DNA from 3 places in the Kribbella sp. NPDC055071 genome. Region 1 is predicted to be linked to each of the others. Evidence: riboswitches for the same ligand, from Rfam matches in the RefSeq annotation. Region 1 holds a riboswitch; each other region holds the start of a gene.
What was found. Region 1 has a riboswitch for cobalamin ahead of cobN (cobaltochelatase subunit CobN). Riboswitches for the same ligand answer to the same signal wherever they lie in the genome.

Region 1 (5,941 bases):
GGCAGCCATTCGAGCGTGCCGTGCTTCCCGAGGTGTACGACGGCGTGCGCGCCGAAACCGCCGTCCTGCTCGGAAGCCTCGAGCCAGCGGTAGGCCGCCAGGTAGTGATGCGACGGGGCCATGTCCGGATCGTGGTAGATCGCGACCGGGTTCTCACCGAAACCACGCGGCGGCTGGATCATCAGTACGACGTTCCCGAAACGCAAGGCCGCCAGGGCGATGGCTCCGGTGGGATCGACGTACAGCGAGCCAGGCGGCTCACCCCAGGCCTCGATCATTGCCGTCCGCAACGACTCAGGCGTCTCGCCGAGCCAGCGCGCGTACGTCGACAGCGGCACCTTCGCGACCGCGTTCTCCAACTGCTCGTCGGTCAGCCAGTCGACGTCGTGTCCGCCGGTCGCGATCAGCCGGTGGATCAGACCGTCGGCGCCCTCGGCACCTTGCAGCTCACTCAGGTCGAGCCCGCCGAGGTCGTACCCGGCCTGCTCCAACTGCCCGAGCAGGACCACGGCCGAGGCCGGAGTGTCCAGCCCGACCGCGTTCCCGATCCGGGCGTGCTTGGTCGGGTACGACGACAACATCAGCGCGAGCCGCTTCTCCGCCGCCGGGACGTGCCGCAGCCGGGCATGCGCGACCGCGATCCCGGCCAGCCGCGCGCATCGTTCGGGATCCGGCGCATAGCGGGCCAGGCCGTCGGCGTCGTACGACTTGAACGAGAACGGGATCGTGATCAGCCGACCGTCGAACTCCGGGATCGCGACCTGCGTCGCCGCGTCCATCGGACTCAGCGCAGCGTCGCTCTCCAACCACTGATCGCGGGTCGAGGTCAGCGCGAGGCCCTGGAGCAGCGGAATGTCGAGCGAGGCCAGCGCGCCGGCGTCCCATGCGTCGTCAGCACCGCCGGCGCTCGCGGTGGCCGCGACGGATCCACCGGCGGCGAGCAGTGTCGTGACCAGGACGTCGCAGCGACGCAGCAGGTCGAACAAGTCGGCGTTGTCGGCACTAGCCGGATCCAGGCCGCGCAGAGTCCCGCAGTACACGGGCAGGGGCTGTGCTCCGGCCGCCTCGACCGCGGCCGCGAGCGCGTCGACGAACGCGGTGTTGCCGGAGATCTCGTGCGCGCGGTAGTAGACGATCCCCACGACCGGCCGGTCGTCCTCGACGTACGTCCCGCGCACGCCGTACGCCGGGAGCGCGCGCGGCGGATCGAATTCGTCGCCGGTCAGGAGCAGCGTGTCGCGGAGGAATCCGGCCAGGTTGCGCAGGTTGTCGGCGCCGCCCTCGCGGAGATAGGCCAATGCCTCGGTCACTGCACCCGCGGGCACGGTCGACAGCGACATCAGCTCGGCATCCGGGGCGGCCTCACCGCTCACCACGACGGCCGGCTTGCCGGACGCGACGACCGCGTCGAGGCCGTCCTCCCATGCCCGCCGTCCGCCGAGCAGCCGGACCACCACGATGTCTGCGGCGTTCAGCAGTGGAGTGAGCTCGGCGAGGTCGAGCCGCGCCGGGTTGGCCACAGCCCACCCGGCGTCCGCCGCGGCAGCAGCCAGCAGATCGGTATCGGCGGTCGACAGCAGCAGAAGGTTGGCCAAGGAGTTGGCAGGCATGCGCTACCGGTCCTTCCTCGGGGTATCCACGCCCCGTCCGGAGGTACGACGGCGGCAGTTCCTGACTCCCCCACGCCCACTCCGAGCGCCGAGGTCACAGTGGCGGGACCGTCCCGGACTCACACCGGGTTCCTACACATGCCGTCGATGACCCCGCCGACTCTAGCTGGGCGGAGTACTGGGCGTGCAGGGCGCTCCACGTATCACGGTCCGCGGAGGGCTCGGTGTCGGCGGCGACGGCGGCCAGCGTGTCGAGGTGGAAGTGCCATCCCGCGCCGAACTCCGCGATGGAGTCCTGCTTGACGACGCGGCTGTGCGTGAGGACCAGCCGGGTGCCGTCCTCCACGGGCGTGAGCTCGAGCCGTACGACGCTGTCCGTCGGCTGGGTCGGTCCGCCGTTCCACTCGAACTCGGCGACGTGAGTGGGCTCCCAGACCAGGACCTCACCCGTGATCGGGTACTGCGGGTTGTCATGGAAGACCAGGCTCACCCGCCGCGGACCGATCTCCCCGTCCGCGATCCACCGGCTGAGCCCCTCCTTGGTGGTCAGGTACGCCCAGAGCGTCTCCGCACTCACCGGATACACGCGCTCCAACCGGACGGCACCGGTTGTGATCGTTCCCAGCTCGTTCATGGCTGCCTCCTGTCGGATCATCTCGACAGGAGTGTGTCAGCAGCCACTTACTTAAGTCAAGGCTTATAGACGGGGTCAGCGCGGCATGGCGTAGTGGGCGGCCAGGAGGTCGGTGCCCCAGTCGTTGCGGAGGTCTCGCCAGACGGAGTGGATGTGGTTGGCGTCGTCCTGGGTGTTGTCGTACTCGGCCAGGAAGGTCGGGCCCGCGATCGAGTAGTAGTGGCGGTTGCCGATGCCAGGCTCGGTCGCGCCGGCCCAGGCGAAGGTGAGTCGCTCGATGCCGTGGTCGGTGATGTCCTGCCAGGTCTGCAACCCGATGGGTCCGGCCGCGCGTCCGACGTACTGGCCGATGAGGAGGCTGAGCAACTGCCGCTGCTCCGGGGTCATGTCGCCGTACGCGAGACCCTGGTACAGCAGGTTGGCGTCGGCGACAGGGTCGTGCCGGGTCAGGATGTCGTCGGGCGCGTCCGGCGAGACAATCGCGACCGCTTGCTGATCCGGCGCGAGTGCGTGCAGGAGCTCGAAGCCGAGATCCTGCTCGGCCGCGAGGAAACGCCGTCCGGCCTGCGGTCCGGACCGCACCTCCGCCGGATTCGACCCGAGGAACTGCGGGGTGAACGCGATCGCCCCGTCGACGAGCGTCACATGCAACCCGAGGTGGTGACCGTTCAGCCGCCAGGCCCACGGCTCCGTGCCGGCCGGATCACCGAGCACCCGGAGGAAGTACCGGTCGCCGACGACGGAGCCCTCCCACTCACCGCTCGGCGGCAGCGCCGGGATCTCCCGTACGACGACTTCCGCGTCCAGCACGCCCCAGACATCGCCCGCGCCGCGCTCGCTGCAGCCGATCGCGACCACCCGCTCGGCCAGCTTCTGCTGGGCCGGCGTCAACTCGGTCAGTGCAAGGCCCGGTACGGCGCCCGGCAGGTACGTCCACTGTTGATGGTCCGGGGTCTCGAACGACGCCGTGATCTTGTCCAGCTGGGCGGGCGTAAGACTCCCCAGCAGATCGAGTACCGCTTCCCGGGTCTGCTCTACAACCATGCCGATCGCTCCCGTTCCGTCGGTTCGTACTGGGTCCACTGCTCGAAGGGCCGATCCAGCTTGTACCGGAAATCGGACTGCCGCAGCAGGATGCGTGTTTCGGCGTTTCCTGGATTGCGCAGTGTCTCGAAGAACCGTACCGACCAGTGGAACCAGCGCATGCAGAACAACCGCATCGTGAGCCCGTGCGACACCAGCAACACGTTCTGTGGCGAATCCGGCTGCTCGAAATCGCGGTGCATGGTCTCCAGCAGCGACGACACCCGGTCGTACACGTCCGCACCCGACTCGCCGTGGGTGAACCGGTAGTAGAAGTGCCCGAACGAGTCGCGCAGCTTCTCCTGCGCCTCGATGTCCGCGGTGTCCTGCAGGTTGGCCCAGTCCTGCTCGCGCAGCCGTGGCTCCTCGCGCGGCATCTCGATCAGGTCGTCCAGGCCGAGGGCATCGAGTGTCTGCAGAGTTCGCAGGTACGGCGAGACGTACACGCGGACGGATTGGTTCTCGAACACCTCGCGGAGCTTCTTGCCGACCTCGGCCGACTGCTCGTACCCACGTGGGGTCAGCGGGACGGCGTGGTCGGGGATGCGCTCGTAGATCGTCTTGTCCACGTTCGCCTCGGACTCGCCGTGCCGGAGCATCACAATCCGGTTCGGCCGGTGACTCAAGCCCATCGATTCCTCCCAAGAACCGCAATGACGGCCGAAACGGCGGCTGAAGTCATGGCTGCCGCAACTCCTACTCGCCTGGCCAGGTCGGCCGTCCTGCGCACATCCACGACGGCCGGGGCCGGCCCGTCACCCAGCGTGCCTCGATTCTCCTGATAACTCCCGTAGTCGTTCGTGCCACCCAGCGTCAGGTTCAGTGCCCCGGCGAACGCCGCCTCTACCGGTCCGGCGTTCGGGCTCGGGTGTTTGGGCGCATCCCGTTTCCAGATCCGGCGCGCCTGCTGCGGTCTGCCTGCAGCCAGGCCGGTCAGCAGCGCGCAGGCCCGCGCGGGCAGCAGGTTGACGAGGTCGTCGAGGCGGGCGGATGCCCAGCCGAAGTTGACGTACTTCGCGGACTTGTAGCCGACCATCGCGTCGAGGGTGTTGGCCGCGCGGTAGCCAAGCAGGCCAGGCACTCCGAACACACTGCCCCAGAGCAGTGGCGCTACACAGGCATCGGAGGTGTTCTCGGCGATCGACTCGACGGTCGCGCGGGCCAGCTCGTCGGCTTCGAGGTTGGTGGCGTCACGGGCGCAGAGGTGGCTGAGGCGGTCTCGTGCGGCCGGGATGTCCTTGTCCTCGAGGAGGCCGGCCATCGTCTCGGCTTCGCGTTCGAGGCTGCGGGCGCCGAGGACGGTCCAGGTCGCGGCGGCGGTGACGAGCGTGTGGGCGACGGGGTGGTTCTTCGTCAGGCGTTCGACGAGCACGCCGGCGGCTGTCGCCGTACCGACGAGGACGGTCGTGTACGCCGTACCTGCTGCCCGGGAGTCGTCGTACCACCGGGACTCCAGTCGGGCGGCGGCCTGGCCGAACCCTGCAACGGGATGGAAGCGGCGCGGGTCGCCGAGGACGCGGTCGGCGACGAACCCGAGGAGGATGCCGAGAGCGCGGGACACCCTGGGCAGTCTGCCAGGTCGGTTTGTGATTGGCTGATCGGCATGGGAATCGCGGAACTGCTTGCCGAGGTCGACGGGACCGGTGAGTTCGGAGTCTGGCTCGGCCGCCTCGACGGCACGCCGGTGTTCGAGCACGCGCCGGAACAAACACACTACGCAGCGAGCACGATGAAGCTGCCGGTGGCGATGGCGATGCTGCGCAAGGTCGAGGCGGGCGAACTGTCCCTCGACCAGCCGGTGGTGGTGCACAACGACTTCCCCTCCGCAGCCGGTGGACGCTTCGCCGTCAATCCCGACGAGGACGAAGCCCCCGCAACCTGGTCCAAGCTGGGCACAACCGCAGAGCTCACCTGGCTGGCCACCGAGATGATCACCCGCTCCAGCAACCTGGCGACCGACCTGGTCCTGGAGCAGGTAGGCGTAGACGCAGCCAACCAAGCCCTAACCACCTCCGCCCTCCCCGCCACCGCCCCCTCCTCCACCGCCCCCTCCTCCGCCACCGCCCCCACCTCCGGCGGTTCCGCCTTCCCGGGTTCTCCCGGCTCCGGCGTTCCGGCGTCTCTTTCCTTCCCTTCCGGGTCGGTGATCCGGCGTGGGATCGACGACGTGCGGGCTCAAGCGGCAGGTATCAGCAACCTGATGAGTCCCGCCGGGCTTGCCGGGGTGCTTGTTGCTGTCGGCAACCAGGCCGGCCGGTCCGGCGACTACCTGCGCGACCTGCTCGCGCGCAACGAGTGGAACGGCGAGATCCCCGCGCTGCTGCCGGCGGGGACTCGGGTCGAGCACAAGAATGGGTGGGATGTTCGGATCCGTCACGACGGCGGGATCGTTCGGCCGGCGGACGCGGATCCGTTTGTGTTGGTGGTGTGTACGACGTCCGACTTGCCCGACGCCGATGCGCAGAAGCTGATCGCGTCGATCGCGCTCGAGGCATGGAACCACCGTCACGACCTGAGCGAGGTGCGATGAAGCTCACGACCCATCTGGTGTCGGCGCCGCTGCACACGCCGTTCGTCACCGCATTGCGTACGGCGACGCACGTGGAGTCGCTCC
Region 2 (5,941 bases), on a different contig from region 1:
TCGCTCGGGTGGCTGCTGATCGTCGTGGTGACCAGCTCGGGGCTCGGCAAGTATTCGGGTGCGGACTTCGCCGTACATATGGCTGTGCATATGGCGTTGAGCATGCTGATTCCGCTCCCGCTGGTCCTGGGCGGTCCGCTGACACTTGCACTCAAGGCGCTGCCGTCGGCCGCGAAGGACGCGCAGCCAGGGCCGCACGAGTGGATCGTGGCGGCGCTGCATTCACGTCCGCTCCGGGCGCTGTACCACCCGCTGTTCGTGTTCGGCGTCTACATCGGTTCGTACTACGCCTTGTACCTGACGGGCGCCTTCGGGACCTTGATGAGGTTCCACTGGGCGCATCAGCTGATGAACGTGCATTTCCTGCTGATCGGGTGCCTGTACTTCGGCCTGGTGATCGGGGTCGATCCGACGCCGCGCAAACTGCCGTCGCTGGCCAAGTTCGGCTTCCTGATGGCGGCGATGCCGTTCCACGCGTTCTTCGGCGTGATTCTGATGTCCGGTGGCGATGTCATCGGCAACTCGTTCTACCAGCACCTCGAGCTCGCCTGGCCGCGCGATCTCGCCGACATCCAGCACACCGCCGGCGGTATCGCCTGGGCCGGCGGCGAGATCCCGCTCGTGATCGTCGTGGTGGTGCTCGCGTTGCAGTGGGCGATCCAGGACGGCAAGGACGCCCGCCGGATCGATCGTCATCTCGATGCCGGCCTGGATGATTCGTACGACGCCTACAACGAGATGCTCGAGCGGCTCTCCCGGCGTACGGATGAATCGCAGGTCCGCCGATGACGGTGACCGCGCCGGTGGAGCGTCCGGACAGCGTTGAGCTGATCATCGGCGGGATGACATGTGCCGCCTGCGCCAACCGGGTCGAGCGCGCGCTGAACAAGCTCGACGGCGTCACGGCCAGCGTGAACTACGCGACCGAGCGGGCCATCGTCACCGGGTCCGGAGCCGATCTCGCCGAGCGGGCCACGGCCTCGGTCGACAAGGCCGGGTACGAGGCGACCATCCGCGATCCAGAATCCGGTGACGACCTCGCGGATCAGATGTCGGCTCGGCGCATCACTGGTCTGCGTCGGCGGCTGGTCGTCGCGACGCTGCTGGCGATTCCGTTGATGGACGCGACCATCATCCTGGCCGCGGTTCCGTCGTTGCGCTTCCCCGGCTGGAGTCTGGCCTGTCTGCTCGTCGCGCTGCCGATCGTGACCTGGGCTGCGTACCCGTTCCACCGGGCGACGCTCCGCAACCTGAGGCATGGCGCGGTGAGCATGGACACGCTGGTCTCCCTCGGCATCGCGGTGTCGTTCGGTTGGGCGATGGTTTCGGTCATCTGGCCGAGTACGTCCAGCCAGCACTGGCTACGTCTCGACACCGGTGGCCTGTATCTCGACGTCGCAGCCGGTATGACGGTCTTCCAGCTGGCCGGCCGATACTTCGAGACCCGGTCACGCCGTCGCGCGGCGGATGTCTTCGGCGCGCTCAGTCGGCTGGCGACGCCGATCGCGCGGGTCCGACGTGGCGGCGCGGAGATCGACGTACCGACCGGGCAGGTGGTCAAGGGCGAGGTCGTCATCGTGCGGGCCGGTGAGATCGTCCCGGTCGACGGGACTGTGACCGAAGGAACGGCGGCGGTCGACACCAGCGTGGTCACGGGCGAGCCGCTGCCGCGCAGTGTGGGCGCCGGCGACCCCGTGGTGGCGGGCACGATCAGTACCGATGGACGGTTGGTTCTGACTGCGACTGCCGTGGGGGCCAACACCCAGCTCGCCCAGATGGCTGCTGTCGCCGAGCAGGCGCAGGAACGGAAGGCGCGGATCCAGCACACGGTGGACAGAATCATCGTCTGGTTCGTCCCGGCGGTGATCGCCCTCGCGGTTGTCGTCACGGTCGGCTGGTACTTGTCCGGCGCACCGCTCCAGCAAGCTGTCGGCACCGGCATCTCCGTACTCGTCATCGCGTGCCCGTGCGCACTCGGACTGGCCACCCCGACGGCCCTGATGGTTGGGATCGGCCGTGGCGCTTCGCTCGGGATCCTGATCAAAGGTCAGGATGCGCTCGAGGCCAGCGGCGTGATCGACACGATCGTCCTGGACAAGACCGGCACGCTGACCACCGGCGAACTGACGATCGCTCACGTAGCGACGACCGGGTCGCTCACGGCTCCCGACGTACTTCGGTATGCGCTGTCGGTCGAGCAGGGATCGGAGCATCCGATCGCGCGCGGGGTGGAACGACGGGCGGAGGCCGACGGTGTCGAGGCTTTGCCGGTCACGTCGTTCCAGGTCCGGCCGGGTCTCGGCGCGACTGGCTGCGTCGACGGTCATGAGGTCGTCGTTGGTAACGCGGCGCTGCTCGAGTCCCTGGGTGTGACGGTCAGCGGTTCCGGGATTCAGGTGGCTGTCGACGGCCGACTGGTTGGGACGTTGACGGTGGCCGACACCCTGCGGCCGAGTGCGATGGCCGCAGTGGAATCCCTGCACCAGCAGGGGTTGCGCACGATTTTGCTCACCGGAGACGGCGAGCAGGTCGCGCGGGAGATCGCCGAATCGCTCGGTATCGCCGATGTCCGTGCTGGTGTCCTGCCTGCGGACAAGGCGGCCGTGATCGCGAAACTGCAGGCCGATGGGCATCGCGTTGCGATGGTCGGTGACGGTATCAACGATGCGGCCGCGTTGGCCACGGCCGACCTCGGCCTGGCGGTCGTGACCGGTACGGACATCGCGCTCAAGTCCGCCGACATCATCTTGGTCCGCGAGGATCTCCGCGTGGTTCCCACCGCAATCGGGTTGGCCCGCCGCACCCGTCGTACGATCCACCGCAATCTGATCTGGGCCTTCGCTTACAACCTCGCCGCCGTTCCGATCGCCGCCGCGGGTCTGCTCAACCCATTGATCGCGGCCGCGGCGATGTCGCTCTCATCGCTGTTCGTCACGTTCAACAGCCTCCGGCTGCGCGAGTTCGGCGCCGATCTCGATTCCGACTAGTCAGCCGGCGCGGTCCAGGACGCAGTCGCCGCAGACCGGGCCGGCGTGGTCGGGCGCGGCTCGGTAGATCAGGCAGCAGCTGCGGCGGCGGAAGTGACCGGCTTCGGCGGTGTAGGCCTCGCGCAGAGCGGGGTGGGTCAGGAGCTGGGCGGCGAGGGTGTGGGCTCGTTCGGAGAGGTGAGGCGCCGCATTCGTGAGCGCTGTCGCGGCGCCGTTGATGGCCGAGGCGACGTTCCCCCACAGGATGGGTTCGGAGACGCCGTACGGCTTGGTCGCCTCGGCCAAGGCCGGGATCGGGCCGTCGATCAGCTCGCTGCTGAGGTCGCGATCGCTCGTCAGACTTGGCAGTGACAGGGGAAACGCTCCTCCGAGGACGGGTTGCCACCACGCCGTTTCCAAGGTGACGGATCGGACTCCCCCGTCGAGGACCGCGGTGCCAAACGCCGGTGAGATGAGGCGCGCGACCAGGCCCAGGTGCGTGATCGACGCGGCCACGCGTACTTCGATTGCCGCAGGCAACTGACCGCTCACGGCAGCGAGGTACTCGCGGGTGGCCGTGACGCGGTCCTGCAGTACGGCGGGATCGTCGACCAGCTCGATCATGCTTCGCCAAGGCGGGACCGGCGCCGATCCGGGTGCGTGTTCTTCGATCGCGAAGAACGGACCGAGGGCCGCGAGCTGGTTCAGCAGCGCGGCCTTCGGTGGCGTGTTGGTCATACGGTACTGACGGGCTGCGCCTCATCAGCAGAGCGCTGCGAGCCCGGGTGGAGCAGGCGGTCGGCCAGCGGGCCGAAGACCAGGCCGATGGCCGCCCACAGGATGAGCTGGGCGCCGACCGAGTACAAGCGGAACGAGTACAGGCTGTCCGCATCGAATCCCGGGTAGACGATCGTGCCCTTGGGGTCGGTCAGCGGCAGCGGAGTCTCGGTGGCGTGCTTGCCGTACTCCTCGACGTTCGCGGCCAAGTGCCCGACCGAGGGCAGCACCGCCATCAGAACGCCGATGATCACCGCGTAGGCCGCGATGGCGAGGAGTGTCGCGTTCCAGTTCCCGAACCGCGGCTTCAGGTACTTGCCGAGGATCACCGCGCCGACCAGCAGCACAATCGAGCACGCGACCATCGCCAGGTACAGGTTGCCGCGGTCGTGGATCGTGTCCTCGTGGCCGATCGAGGGCGGATTGGCCGGATACTTCAGGAACGGCACGAAGTAGATCCCGAGGAACCCGGCCAGCGCGACCAGCATCGCGAGCGTGCGCGGCCGGAGGTTCCCGACCCGGCCCAGGCAAATGGCGTACGCCACCGCGAACAGCGCACCCATGGCGATACCGAACAGCACGATGCCCACGCCGATGCCGATGTTCGCCTGGAGGGTACGGCTGAAGATCTCCGGACCGGCGGCCTCGACCGGGAGCCCGGCCGCCTTGTCCAGTGCCTCTTGGGCAGCGTCGCGCCCGCTCTCGTAGTCGATCGCGGCCTGGATCTGCGGCTCAGCGAAGATCCGCGCGAACACGAACGCGAGCAGCCCGCCCACTGCGCCGGCGATCACGCCGCGCAGGATCAGTTTCTTTTCCATCAGTGGCAGGGGAAGCCGAGGAAGTGCCGACCGTCGTGGACGAACTCGTGGATGTGCATGTCCTTGCCGAAGATCGAGTACGCGCCCTGGTCCACACCGATGAAGTAGTAGACGAGCAGCGCCAGGACCGCGGTGCTGACCAGCCACACCACAGCCTTCGAGATCGGTACGACGACCGGGGTCGACACCGTGGTGGGAGCAGACAGATTGCTCACGAGCAGAGCCTCCTTCTAGGGGATCGTGCGTCCCGCAACCAATGGAGCGTCGTGACGGCCAAGTATCTGACTCACCGGCAGCATGCTGCGACCGGCACACAGTGGCGCGACCGTGCCGAATTCTCATCGGCTTCCTCACGCCGTCACTACCTCCGGAGAGTACGGAAGCGGTCCGGACACGTCAATCAGGCGACACGCCGGACCGCGTCACACCTCCAGGTGATCACTCAGTGAGACTCCGCCGCGACATCGCGCGGAAAAGCTACCGTGTTGATCGACTTACTTCTCTATCAGGAGGACCCGATGAGCGTCACAGACGAGTTGCTCGAGAACGCCGCACGGTACGCCGAGAGCTTCGACAAGGGATCCCTGCCACTCCCCCCGGCCAAGCACGTGGCCGTCCTCGCGTGCATGGATGCGCGCCTCAACCCCTACGGTCTCCTGGGCCTGTCCGAGGGCGACGCCCACGTCATCCGGAACGCCGGTGGCGTCGTCACCGCCGACGAACGCCGCAGCCTGGCCATCAGCCAGCGCCTGCTGGGCACCCAGGAGATCATCCTGATCCACCACACCGACTGCGGGATGCTCACGTTCACCGACGACGAGTTCAAGGCGTCGATCGAATCCGAGGTCGGGCAGAAGCCGGACTGGGCCGCCGAAGCCTTCCCCGACCTGGAAGCCGACGTCCGCCAGTCCATCCGCCGGATCACGACCGACCCGTTCATCCCCAACAAGTCCTCGGTCCGAGGCTTCATCTACGACGTCACCACCGGAGCCCTCGACGAGGTCAAGGCATAGCTCAGGAAAGCGCTTCGAGGGTGTCGTCGACGAGGAGGTACGAGGCGCTCGTAGTCAGTGAAGCGTTGTCGGCCTCGAAGTCGTCGGTGAGGTTTCGCCTGGTGACTTGGGCGGTCCACAAGAGTGCGTAGCCGGCGTCGGACAGGGTCTGGGCCAGCTCTCTGCGCATGACCAGAGCGCCGACGGTGGTGATGCCGGCGGTTGGGTCCAGCACGGCTGGGCCTGAAGGGTCTGTCCAGGTGAAGTCCTGACCGCGGTTCAGGTTCAGCACATTGAAGAGGAGTTGAGTGGGAACGTAGCCGGAGACGTTGTCGGTGTTGTCTCGGGTTGTTCCGGTGCCGGTGTAGTGGCTGTAAGGGAGTTCGAC
Region 3 (5,941 bases), on a different contig from region 1:
GCGAGCGCCGCGGTCACCACCCGCTCGTCCTCCTCCGACCATTGCCGGAACCACTTCTGATGCGGATGCCGTCCACGCCCCACGAGATCGGACACCGTGATCCCGTCCGGCGCAATCGGCTGCTGCGGCAGCATCCCCAGCTTCCGCGCCAGCCGCGATCCACTCAGCTTCGCCAGATCCACATCGTCCAGATAAACGGTCCCACCGCGAGGCGTGAGCAGCCGAGCCAGCCCGCGCAACAACGTCGACTTGCCGGACGCGTTCGCGCCGACGATCACCGTGATCCGCTCCGCCGGGATGGTCGTCGACAATCGCCGTACGACGGGAGTCCCGTCGTACGCGAGGGTCAGGTCATCGGTGCGTAGGACGGTCATCATCAGCCTCCTCGGCCGACGCGGTTGGCGCGGGCCATCAGGATCAGCAGGTACGGCGCACCGAGGAACGCGGTGACGACGCCGACGGGCAGTGCGGTCGGCGCGAAGATCTCGCGCGCGACCAGGTCCGAACCAACCACCAGCAACGCTCCGATCGCCCCGGCCGCGAGTAGTCCTGCCACCCGCTCGGCAACCAGCCGACGCGCGAGTTGCGGTGCCACCAACGCGACGAAGCCGATCGGCCCCGCCGCAGCAGTGGCGAACGCGGCAAGCACCACCCCGACCGCGATCAATACCCCACGCGAGACCTCGACCCGACCCGCGAGCGTCCGCGCCAAGTCGTCCCCGAGCTCGAGCAGCCGAAGCTGGCGTGCGGCAGCCAAGGCCATCGGCAGCGCCACGACCAGCGTCGCGCCGATCAGGACGACCTGCGCCCATGATCGACCGGCCAAGCTCCCGGCCAGCCACATCGACGCACTCTTCGCGGTGTAGATGTCCGCCAGTGTCAGCAGGTACGCCGTCAACGATCCGATGATCGCGGTCACACCGACTCCGACCAGGACCAGCCGGTACCCGGAGATCCCGTTGCGATAGGCAAGCAGATACACAGCGATTGCCGACAGCAACGACCCGGTCAACGCGCCGGCCGGGATCCACCCGCTGCCGAGGACCGTGATCATCAGCACGGCGGCCAACGCCGCGCCCGCGTTGACTCCGATCAGGTCCGGGCTGACCAGGGGGTTGCGGGCCAGCCGCTGGAAGATCGCGCCCGAAATCGCGAACGCCGTACCGACGCCGATCGCGACCAGGACCCGTGGCAAGCGGTTGTTCACGACCACGTCGTGCGTGATCAACGAACCCTGCCCGGCCAGGGTTTCCAGGACGGAGGAGAGCGGGATCTTGTAGTCGCCGAGAGTCAACGACACCGCGCCGATGATCAAGGTCAGCAGCCACGCGACCACGGAGATCACGACGCTGCCGGAATCCACCCGCGTGGAGATGGGTCCGACTCTGATCGTCTTCACAGGTCGGCGGTCCTTCGGCGGCGCACCAACGCGATGAAGAGCGGCGCTCCGATCAATGCGGTGACGATCCCGACCTGCAGCTCGGCGGGCCGGACGACCAACCGTCCGAGGACGTCGGCGAGCAGCAGTACGGCGGGCGCCAGCACCATCGACCACGGCAGGATCCAGCGGTAGTCCGTGCCGACGATCGTCCGGGCGACATGCGGTACGGCGAGGCCGAGAAATGCGATCGGTCCGGCGACAGCGGTCGCCGTACCGGCCAGAACGACGACGGCAAGGCCGGCGAGCACCCGCACGAGCATGATCCGCGTTCCGAGCGTCCGCGCCAGCTCGTCGCCCAGCGCAAGCTGGTTGAGCGAGCGCCCGAGCACGAGCGCCAGAACGGTGCCCACGGCAATGAACGGAACCGCCTGGCCGACGATTCCCTGATCGGCCAACGTCAGCGACCCGACCACCCAGAACCGGAACTCGTTCAACGTCGACAGATCGAGCAGGGTGACCGCAGACGTCACCGACCCGAGCAACGCCGAGATCGCGGCGCCGGCCAACGCAAGCTTGACCGGTGTCGCCCCACCCCGACCGATCGCGCCGACGAGGTAGACGACCACTGTCGCCACCAACGCCCCGCCCATCGCGAACCAGACGTACCCGGTCAGGCTGGTCACCCCGAACAGCCCGATCGCGGCCACCACGGCCAGCGCAGCGCCCGCGTTCACGCCGAGGATCCCCGGGTCGGCCAGCGGGTTCCGGGTCACGCCCTGCATCAGCCCACCCGACAGCCCGAGGGCAACGCCGACCAGCAGGCCGGACAGGGTCCGCGGCAGCCGTAGGTACCTGATCACCCGATCGGAATCACTGCCGCTGAAGTCCGCCATCGCCAGGTACACGTCGTGCGGCGCGAACAACTGATTGCCGACAATCAGCGACAAGAGCACCGCAAGTCCCAGCACGACACAGCAGACCAGCAGCCCGGCCGCACGTTTCACTTGACCAGGTCGGGGTGGATGAGCTGCGCGATGTTCTCGGTGCTGTAGGCGCCGCGAACGCCGGCCGAGTGATTGGCGAACAGCCACGGAATCACGCGATGATTGCGGACCGCCTTCAGGTTCGCGTACGCCGGGTTCGCCAGCAGCTTGTCCACATCCGCCTGCGACGAGGCCGGCGTGAGCCCGGCATCACAGCAACCGCTGATCAGCACGTAGTCGGGGTCGCGCTTGATGAACTCCTCGACGCTGATCTTCACGTTCCGCTTGGACGTGAGGTCGGCGAACGCGTTCGTCCCACCCGCCTGCCGGATCAGGACGGTACCGAAGTCGGGACCACCGGACACTGTCATCCCGCCGCCCTCCAGCCCGGGCCGCAGAATCGCGACCGTCGGCCGATCGGCACCCTTCACCTTCTCCGCCACGGCAGCGATCCGCCGCTGCTGGTCGGCGATCACGGCTTCCGCCTTGTCCTCGACGTCGAAGATCCGGCCGAGATCACGCAGATCGGCGTACACGTTGTCCATCGAGACCGTCGCGGGGTCGATCGCCTCGTCGCCCTTGCCATCCGCGGTCGGGCAGAGCGGACTGAAGATCCACGTCCGCACCCCGAGCTCGCTCAGGCTCTTGCGACTGCCGAAGCTCGAATCGCTGCCGGCGGAACTGAAGACGTCGTTGAACCCGGACAACACGAAGTCCGGATCCAGGCTGAGCAACTGCTCGCGGCTCGGCAGGTTCTTGTAGTACTTCGCCTCGGCCTGGGCCGCCGTGTACTCCGGCAGGACCTTGGCATCCAGGTACGCCGTCCCCACGAGCCGATCCGAGATCCCGAGCGCATGCGCCAGCTCGATGGCTGGCTGGTACGCCGCGAACACCCGCTTCGGTGGACCGTCGACGGTGACGTCGATCCCGCAGTTCTTCACGGTGATCGCGCCGGGACCGTTCTCCGCGGTCGCGGCCGGACCACAGGCCGACAGCAAGGACAGGGACAGGACAACAGCGACAACGCGCACAACGGCCATGACGGACCGCTCCTCCAGCACCTCGTGGACGGGTCTGACGCGCCGTGGCCGGTCTCCTGGCTGACGGGTACAGCATCCACCGGTCTGACCTTCCCAGCCGCACGCGGCCAGTGGTCTCCTCAACGGAACGACAGGCGGAAATCCCGATCACAGTGGCGAGGGCCGCTCCGGTATCTCACCGGCTTCCCGAGCACCACGACGCCGCCACAGTAACATCCGCGATTCGATCGCAGGTACGGCTGCTCAGCGGGTGTAGAGCGGAGCCATCGCGAGCGCGAACGACGTCATCAGGTCCACATCGACCGCGCGGGCCGGGAGCGGGACCAGCTCGATCAGCTTGTCGTCGCCGACCCGGATCGTGGTGCGGCCGGTGGCGATGTCGACGTACCCCTCGTCACCCAGCGGGATCGGCTGGGAGGTCTTGGCGGCGCGGATCGGCGCCATCAGCGCTTCCGCCTTCCGGGTACGTCGTACCGAGGTCGACAGCACGCTGTCCGCGGTGACCCACCCGCAGACCAGGTCACCGGGCCGGCTCTCGCCGTCACGGCGAGCTGTCGCCGGAGCGCCCATCACCTTCTCGGCGAGGGACGACCCACGCTCGCAATCCGACTGCAGGATGTCCGGCCGCGGGTCGGGCAAGCCGGGCGCCTGCTTGGCGACGTCCTGACCCAGTACGACGTACTTCGCCAGCGTCGCCTGCGGTCCGATGACCCGGTACAAGCGCCCTTGCAGCAGGAACACCACGAACGTGCTCGTCCCGTATCCGGCCTCGCCCACGAGCGCAGGCTTGGCCGGCTCAGCCTTCGTGGCCGTGTAGGCCTTCAGGGTTGAGGTGAGTGTCGATTTGGTTGCCGGGAGCACCGAAGTCTCGACCTTGAGGACCGGGCCACCGGCCTTGGTGCTGAGCGCGAGCTGACAGACGTCGTACGTCGGCAACCCGAAGTCGGCCGGAAGCTGCGCGGGCTCGATCTGCACCGTCGCAACGGCGAGCGTCGACTGCACGAGCGTCGGGTCCATCCGCACACACAACGTGTCGGCGACCTTCGACCCGCTGGGGGTCTCCGAGGGCGTGGCCGACGGCGTTGGCGTGGGGATGTCCGACGGTGTCTGCGAGCTCACCGAGACGAGCGGCGGCACGTTGGGAGCGTTCTCCTGACCGGGGCCGCTGCATCCCGCCAGCACCGCGGCAACCCCGATGAGCCCTACTACCGAACGCATGCGCATGGTCACCCACACTACTCAAAGCTTTCGAGGAACTCCTTGCTCTTCGCGATCGCGAACCCCCAGCCCTGGCTCACCGTCACCTGCGGCGGCACCGACACCTCGTCGGGATTCGTCAGTACGTCGAGGAGCACGGGCCCGGGCGTCGCGAACGCCTGCTGCACCGCTGCTTCCACCTCGTCCGGCTTCTCCACCCGGATCCCGGTCAGCCCGATCGCCGTCGCGACCGCGGCGAAGTCCGGATTCGCGAGCTTGGTCCCGTACTCCGGCAGCCCGACCTGCTCCATCTCGAGCTTCACCATCCCGAGCCGCCCGTTGTCGAAGACCACGAGCTTCACCGGCAGCTGATAGGACACCGCGGTGATCAGGTCGCCGAGCAGCATCGACAGTCCGCCGTCACCACAGAACGCGACGACCTGGCGATCCCGATCCGCCGCGGCGAGCCCGAGCGCCTGCGGCATCGCGTTCGCCATCGAACCGAGGTTGTACGACCCGACCAGGCGCCGCGACCCGCGCATCCGGACGAACCGTGACAACCACACCGTCGACATCCCGGTATCGGTCGTGAACACCGCGTCGTCGGCCGCATGCCGATCGACCACGGCGGCGAGGAGCTCGGGCCGGATCCGACCGTCCGGGTTGTCCACCTTGCGCCGCAGCAGCCCCTTCGCCTTGTGGTCGAAGCCCGGATCGGTGAATTGCTGCTGCCGCTTCCGCCAGGATTCGTACGTCGACCGGGCCTTGTCCAGGTGCCCGGTGTCGGTCTTTGCCTCGAGCAACGGAAGCAACTGCGCGAGCGTCGGTTTCGCATGCCCGACCAGCGCGTGCGCCGCGCTGATCCGCCGCCCGATGTGCGCCCCGCGCAGATCGAGCTGCACGACGGTCTTCCCGGCCGGCAGGAATTCGCGGTACGGGAAGTCCGTCCCGACCAGGAACAACACGTCGCACCCGTCGAACGCGACCTTGCTGGCATGGTTGCCGATCAGCCCCGACTGCCCGACCTCCTGCGGCAACTGCTCCTCGAACCCTTCTTTCGCCTTCAGCGTCAACACCGTCGGTGCAGCCAACGTCGCAGCCAGCTCCTGCACCTCGGACAGCGCCTCCCGAGCGCCCATTCCGACCAGGAGCGTCACATTCTTGGCGGCGTTCAGCACCGCAGCGACCGCAGCCAACTCGTCCGGTGCCGGAACGGTCTGCGACGCCGGCTCGACGAACCGCGGCACCGCCGTACCGTGCGGCAACTCCAGACCACCCACGTCACCAGGGAACGACAGCACCGCGACCCCGCGCTCGGTCAGGCTTGCGTTGACCGCCTG

Region 2: linked by a shared signal. The riboswitch ahead of ACWF4Z_RS01940 (CbtB domain-containing protein) and the one ahead of cobN (cobaltochelatase subunit CobN) in region 1 are both predicted to bind cobalamin.
Region 3: linked by a shared signal. The riboswitch ahead of ACWF4Z_RS15580 (ABC transporter substrate-binding protein) and the one ahead of cobN (cobaltochelatase subunit CobN) in region 1 are both predicted to bind cobalamin.

The regions. Positions count from the first base shown of each region.
Region 1 is NZ_JBSGUS010000005.1:347,370-353,310, reverse strand. Features, by position in the region: gene cobN (cobaltochelatase subunit CobN) at 1-1,610, opposite strand, end outside; cobalamin riboswitch at 1,647-1,783, opposite strand; partial or broken gene ACWF4Z_RS12005 (SRPBCC domain-containing protein) at 1,906-2,244, opposite strand; gene ACWF4Z_RS12000 (DUF3500 domain-containing protein) at 2,320-3,288, opposite strand; gene ACWF4Z_RS11995 (phosphoglycerate mutase family protein) at 3,279-3,959, opposite strand; gene ACWF4Z_RS11990 (cobalamin biosynthesis protein) at 3,950-4,888, opposite strand; gene ACWF4Z_RS11985 (serine hydrolase) at 4,931-5,857, shown strand; gene ACWF4Z_RS11980 (mandelate racemase/muconate lactonizing enzyme family protein) at 5,854-5,941, shown strand, end outside.
Region 2 is NZ_JBSGUS010000001.1:406,479-412,419, reverse strand. Features, by position in the region: gene ACWF4Z_RS01960 (cytochrome c oxidase assembly protein) at 1-789, shown strand, start outside; gene ACWF4Z_RS01955 (heavy metal translocating P-type ATPase) at 786-2,987, shown strand; gene ACWF4Z_RS01950 ((2Fe-2S)-binding protein) at 2,988-3,704, opposite strand; gene ACWF4Z_RS01945 (CbtA family protein) at 3,701-4,561, opposite strand; gene ACWF4Z_RS01940 (CbtB domain-containing protein) at 4,561-4,776, opposite strand; cobalamin riboswitch at 4,817-4,963, opposite strand; gene ACWF4Z_RS01935 (beta-class carbonic anhydrase) at 5,080-5,574, shown strand; gene ACWF4Z_RS01930 (hypothetical protein) at 5,576-5,941, opposite strand, start outside.
Region 3 is NZ_JBSGUS010000008.1:107,559-113,499, forward strand. Features, by position in the region: gene ACWF4Z_RS15565 (ABC transporter ATP-binding protein) at 1-374, opposite strand, end outside; gene ACWF4Z_RS15570 (FecCD family ABC transporter permease) at 377-1,399, opposite strand; gene ACWF4Z_RS15575 (FecCD family ABC transporter permease) at 1,396-2,385, opposite strand; gene ACWF4Z_RS15580 (ABC transporter substrate-binding protein) at 2,382-3,404, opposite strand; cobalamin riboswitch at 3,434-3,617, opposite strand; gene ACWF4Z_RS15585 (hypothetical protein) at 3,648-4,628, opposite strand; gene ACWF4Z_RS15590 (thiamine pyrophosphate-dependent enzyme) at 4,640-5,941, opposite strand, start outside.